2 regions of the Rahnella sp. JUb53 genome follow, and region 1 is predicted to be linked to the other one. Evidence: predicted binding sites of a transcription regulator. Region 1 holds the regulator's gene; the other holds the start of a gene.
What was found. Region 1 encodes CRP, which controls carbon source genes, mostly activating them, when cyclic AMP is high. Its sites were predicted from a motif close to ATGTGANNNNNNTCACAT; they were not measured.
Positions count from the first base shown of each region.

Region 2: the regulator CRP is predicted to act here: its motif matches at 1,574-1,591, upstream of EC840_RS18625 (PTS mannitol transporter subunit IICBA).

Region 1 is NZ_SLYT01000011.1:21,558-24,768, reverse strand. Features, by position in the region: gene EC840_RS21070 (YccS/YhfK family putative transporter) at 1-1,300, opposite strand, end outside; gene crp (cAMP-activated global transcriptional regulator CRP) at 1,362-1,994, opposite strand; gene EC840_RS21060 (OsmC family protein) at 2,357-2,764, shown strand; gene EC840_RS21055 (LysR substrate-binding domain-containing protein) at 2,766-3,211, opposite strand, start outside.
Region 2 is NZ_SLYT01000008.1:177,539-180,749, reverse strand. Features, by position in the region: gene EC840_RS18635 (DsbA family protein) at 1-619, shown strand, start outside; gene nudI (nucleoside triphosphatase NudI) at 719-1,144, opposite strand; gene EC840_RS18625 (PTS mannitol transporter subunit IICBA) at 1,808-3,211, shown strand, end outside.

The DNA of each region.
Region 1 (3,211 bases):
GCTTCAGCAATCCGGCGGCAATCAGCAATCCGGCCAGCGTGCCCAGCGCACGGTGCTGGATACGCACGCGTGTGGCGTTATAACCGTTCTGGCTGACCAGCATGATGGTCAGCAAAATCCAGTAAGGCTTGGGCAGATTAAAGAACAGGCCCAGGCTGCTGCCAATCGCCAGAATGATCCCCAGACGGGCGGCATTGCGCAGGGCGACAGATTTGAAGGAAAGATAGCTTTTCAGCGCAGGCCAGAAGGGTAAACGCGGCTGAGTGTTCATCAGGTCACGTTTGTACAACGGGCGCTGTGTCCGCAGCAGGCGCGCAATGCGGCTGAAGTGGTAGTAGCAAAACTGGCCGACCGGGTTCTCAGGATTGCGCGCGGCGATTTTCTCCAGCGCGGCCAGCTCGTTGGCCATCGTAAACCGCGCGGATAAACGGTGATAAAGAATGTCGTCGGCGATGACCCGCAGGCGGGCGGAAATCACCTGCGCATTACGGCGGATAACCGCTTCGGCGTGGCTTTCTTCCACCAGCTTCTGCACTTCTTCCGGCTGATGCAGGCTCACCGTGATGTGCTCCTGCAAATCAAGCGCGACCTGAAAACGTTGAAACAGTCTTTTATGGTGATGATGATGGCCGTGTTGCGGCAGCATGTGCAGTTGCTGATAGAGCAGGGCAATCAGGTCGATGACCTGCTGCTGTCGCGTCAGCAACGGGGGTAACGCGGTTTCAGGATCGGTGTGTTGCGTCAGCAGGCTGTATTTAGCTTCGAAGTAATCCGCGAGTTGCAGATAGAGCTGACTGAGCGTTTCGCGCATCGGCTGTTCTTCCGAAATACGAAACCACGCCCAGTTAAACAATCCGTACCAGGCCGTGCCGGCGGCGAAAAGCACCGGTGCCTGCCACATCGGACGCAAGCCAACCATGCTCAGCGTGAAGATGGTCGCGACCAGTGCACCGGGCAACAGACGTGCATGCAGCGGGCTGATTTCACCGGTCACGCCTAACAGCAAGGCCAGCGACAGCATGATGAGCGGCAGGGGAATGTGCCAGTTTTCCAGCATGACTTGCAGCAGAATACTGCTCACGGCAAACAGTGTTCCGCCAATTATCAGGCGTTTGAAAAAGCGTTTATGCGGAGTATCGAGGCCCGCGACGTTGCAGCAGGCAGGACAAAGAGAGAACAGCAGCCCCATTTGCAGATTGCCGAACAACCAGCAGATACCAACGGGCAGGCACAACACCAGCGTCTGGCGCAGCGCGTAGTTAACTTCCGGATGGTAAAACAGTCTTCGCCATAGCGTCATGGATAAAGCTTAGCCCATAAAAAAGGCGCGACAGTGTTCTGCCGCGCCGATTTTTAAGGGATTAACGTGTGCCGTAAACGACAATCGTTTTACCGTGTGCCGAGATCAGACTTTGATCTTCAAGCATTTTGAGAATACGTCCGACTGTTTCACGTGAACAACCGACGATTTGGCCGATTTCCTGACGGGTGATCTTGATTTGCATCCCGTCCGGATGGGTCATCGCATCAGGCTGTTTAGCCAGATTAAGGAGAGTTTGAGCGATACGCCCTGTTACGTCGAGGAAGGCCAGGTTGCCGACTTTCTCTGACGTCACTTGCAGACGGTTTGCCATCTGCGCGGAAAGACGCATCAGAATATCCGGGTTAACCTGAATCAGCTGGCGGAATTTTTTATAAGAAATTTCAGCCACTTCACAGGCAGTTTTTGCACGAACCCACGCACTACGTTCCTGACCTTCTTCGAAGAGTCCCAGCTCGCCGATGAAGTCACCTTGGTTAAGGTAGGACAGTATCATTTCTTTGCCTTCTTCATCCTTGATAAGGACAGCAACTGACCCTTTCACGATGTAGTAAAGCGTTTCGGCTTTTTCACCCTGGTGAATCAGCGTACTTTTAGAAGGATACTTATGTATATGACAGTGAGACAGGAACCATTCAAGAGTCGGGTCTGTTTGTGGCTTGCCGAGAACCATTTGCTATTATCCTCTGTTGTTATCGCTGCCCAAAATCACAGGGCTCAGAGTTCCCTGTACGGCACTTCATAAAAAAAGCGCCCTTTCAGCATATAACTCCCCAGAAATGCTGCAAGCGGGTGTCGGGGTGAAACAGCCTGATTATTGCCGTTATCACCGTGGGTTCTGTTCTTAAACCGCGAAAACCGTCACCGCAATTCACTGGAAAGTATGTTTCGGCTTTGTTTGTAGCACAGGTTTGCAATGCTGTCTTCTGTTGTCTCGCTTCAGCATGATGGCGATCGGGTTACGTTGCCAGATTTTAGGTGAAAGGGTACTCTGGGAGCGGAATTCGACGAGTTTATTCACCGGGAGAATAGTTCATGCACGCACGCGTAAAATGGGTAGAAGGGCTGACGTTTTTAGGCGAGTCAGCGTCAGGCCACCAGATTTCTATGGATGGTAATGCGGGCGATAAAGCACCCAGCCCGATGGAAATGCTGCTGATGTCCGCAGGCGGTTGCAGCGCGATTGATGTGGTGTCTATTTTGCAAAAAGGCCGTAATGACGTGCGTGATTGTGAAGTCAAGCTGACCTCACAACGCCGCGAAGAAGCGCCGCGCCTGTTCACGCACATCAATCTGCATTTTATCGTCACCGGTAAAGATCTCACCGATAAGATTGTCGAACGTGCCGTTAGCCTGTCTGCGGAAAAGTACTGCTCTGTGTCCCTGATGCTCGGCAAAGCGGCGACCATCACGCACAGCTTTGAAGTGATCAGCGTCGAATAAGTTACGACCAGTCATAGGCGTGGCACTGGCTGCGCAATAAATCCAAAAATCGCCGCGCGGCAAACGTCAGCGGCGATTTTTGCGAGTAAAGCACACAGTATTCTGCCTGCGGCAGGGTATCGATATTGAGCACACTCAGCCTGTCCTGCAATCCGAACGGCGCTTTCATCGCGCGCGCCACAATGGTCAGATAATCAGACTGCAACACCATATTTAGCCCGCACACCACCGAATCTGTATGCACCGGCATTTCCGCTGCCGGCTGATGAAATCCTCCCATCGATACCCTGATTTGCTGGTAATACCCCATATCCGTTTCGGGCAACAGCCAGCGCGCATCCTGTAATTCCTCCAGAGTTGTGGAGCCTGCCAGCGGATGTCCACGCCGGGCGATAACGCAGAAAGGTGCGCTGAACAGTGGCTCACGTACCAGATCTTCCAGCGGAA
Region 2 (3,211 bases), on a different contig from region 1:
GCAGGCACAGCAGGCGGATCAGCAACAACAGCAAACCCTGAGTGCAGTGCTGGCAAACGCCAAAGCGCTGGTGAATGACCCGGCGACCCCAAGCTACGGCCCGAAAGATGCCAAAGTGGCATTCGTGGAATTCTTCGATTACCAGTGCCTGTATTGCAGCCACATGGCGCCGCTGGTTGAGCAGACCGTGAAAGCCAATCCGAACGTGCGTTTCGTCTTTAAAGAATGGCCAATCTTCGGTGACCGCTGGAAAGCGTCCATCTCTGCGGCTGAAACCGGTATGGCAATCTGGAAAGAAAAAGGCGCTCAGGCGTACTTTGATTACCACAACAGCATTTACCGCACCGGCCATGACGAAGGTAAACTGACCGATGCCGACATCGCGGGCGCAGTGAAAGCCGCCAAAGCCACAGCACCGACCGACGCACAGCGTAAAGCAACGCACGAAGCCATCGCCTCGAACGATGAACTGGCACGTACGCTGGGCTTCAGCGGCACGCCAGGTTTCGTGGTGATGCCAACCAGCGGCGCGACCGCTGAAAACACCACCGTGCTGCCGGGAGCCGTGTCTGCCGAAGATTTGCAGGCGGCCATTGTGAAGGCCCAAGGCGGGAAGTAATACCGTAAACCCGGAGTCGGAAGGCGCCGGGTTTTCTCTCTTATTAGATTATTCCAATAATCAACAACTTTCCCTAGCCATAATGCTGACGATAATCCTTTACAGAACCCCTTTCTGGGTAAAAGTGATCCGAGTCGCCTCATTTAAATCCATCGTTTTCAACATTTCAGGTCGCACCCAGATTACTTCCTGAAATTCTTCGTTGAACGTAATATCCCGATTAGCACTAATACAATCGAATATAAGATAAATCATGTAAATTTCTTCGGTGGTGCCGTCCGGATACGTTTTAATCCGGGTATCATCACGAAAAGTCCATGGTGTGATGTCAGTGATAATAAGTTCCTCTCCTAATTCCTCCATGATTTCGCGTCTGAGAGCAACTTCGATCGTTTCCCCAGGTTCAACTCCTCCACCAGACAGAGCCCACTGCCCCGGGAAAACCCCACGATCCGAAGCCATTTTACAAAGTAGAAACTCGCCCTCATTTTGTATAACCGGGCAAACAATTATCCTCTGCCGCATTTTCTCTCCAAATTGATTTAACCTTATTAAGTTTGTGGCTATATACGTGCAGTACTCCCTGACTGTGTAAGAGAAAAGTTCAGGAACCGTATTGCGGTACTTAATCCATCCAAGCTGCCTGAATTCTATACTGAAAAAATTTGGCTGTTCCGCACATCATCACATAAAGACTACATTATCCGGCGGACAGCCAGGCAGCATTCCCCCGACTGTAATTTTATTTCAACCTCTCCTCCGTAAACTCACTTTTCCATTCCCGTGACACGTCTGAATGCTTTTTAAGCGAAATAAGCCGGTCTGCCCAAAAATACTTTGTGATGAATATCACATTTTAATGATAAAGAATCGTTAACAAATAGTGATTTAAATCACATTTTTGACGGTGTTGCGTTTAAATAATAATCAGTGTAGCCGGGTTACAGGGTGTTTTTGTGATCATGATCACCAAAAATGAGGGGGTGGTGGCCGTATACGTGTGATCTCCGTCACGGGCTGCCGGGTGGCTACGCGAGGCCTATAATCACGTGGTAGAGTCCGCCTCGCAGACAGCAATTCGACGGACGGATTTTTAAAGCAGTGGCACAAAAACCGAAATAACCGTCACCGATAATTAACTGATATCACGCGCTCTATTGTCAGCGCGTATCAATAGGGGTGCGTTTTATGTTTTCACCAGACGTTAAGATCAAAGTTCAAAACTTTGGTCGCTTCCTGAGTAACATGGTAATGCCCAACATCGGCGCGTTTATCGCCTGGGGTATCATTACTGCTCTGTTCATTCCTACCGGCTGGATCCCTAATGAAACATTAGCGAAGCTGGTTGGCCCGATGATCACTTATCTGCTGCCATTGCTCATCGGTTATACCGGTGGTCGTCTGGTCGGTGGTGACCGTGGTGGTGTGGTCGGTGCAATCACGGTTATGGGTGTTATCGTTGGTGCGGATATGCCAATGTTCCTCGGCGCAATGATTGCAGGTCCGCTGGGCGGCTGGTGCATCAAGCGTTTCGACCGCTGGGTTGACGGTAAAATCAAAAGCGGCTTCGAGATGCTGGTTAACAACTTCTCTGCCGGTATTATCGGTATGCTGCTGGCGATCCTGGCCTTCCTGGCGATTGGTCCGCTGGTAGAAGCGCTGTCTAAAGTGCTGGCTGCAGGCGTGCACATCATGGTTATTCATAACCTGTTGCCGCTGGCCTCTATCTTTGTTGAACCGGCGAAAATCCTGTTCCTCAACAACGCCATAAACCACGGTATCTTCTCTCCGCTGGGTATCCAGCAGGCGACTGAAACCGGTAAATCAATCTTCTTCCTGATCGAAGCGAACCCGGGTCCGGGTATGGGCGTCCTGATGGCGTACATGTTCTTCGGTCGTGGTAGCGCTAAGCAATCTGCTGGCGGCGCGGCAATCATCCACTTCCTGGGTGGTATCCACGAAATTTACTTCCCGTACGTTCTGATGAACCCGCGCTTGTTACTGGCGGTCATTCTGGGCGGTATGACTGGCGTGTTTACCCTGACCCTGCTGAACGGCGGTCTGGTGTCTCCGGCTTCTCCGGGTTCCATCCTGGCCGTGCTGGCGATGACGCCAAAAGGTGCGTACTTCGCTAATATCGCGGCCATCGTGGCAGCCTTTGCGGTGTCCTTCGTTATCTCTGCTTTGCTTCTGAAAACCACCAAAGCGAAAGACGGCGACGATCTGGACGAAGCAACACGCCGTATGCAGGACATGAAAGCCCAGTCTAAAGGCGGCAAACCTGCTGCTGCAGGCGTAGCAGGCGACCTGTCTACCGTACGTAAAATCATCGTAGCCTGTGACGCCGGTATGGGTTCCAGCGCAATGGGTGCCGGTGTTCTGCGCAAAAAAGTGCAGGATGCAGGACTGACCAACATCAGCGTCACCAACAGCGCCATCAACAATTTGCCTGATGATGTGGATCTGGTGATTACGCACCGCGACCTGACTGAACGCGCCATGCGTCAGGTGCCACATGCGCAGCACATTTCGCTGACCAACTTCCTCGACAGCGGCCTGTACACTGACCTGACTTCCCGTCTGGTGGAAGTG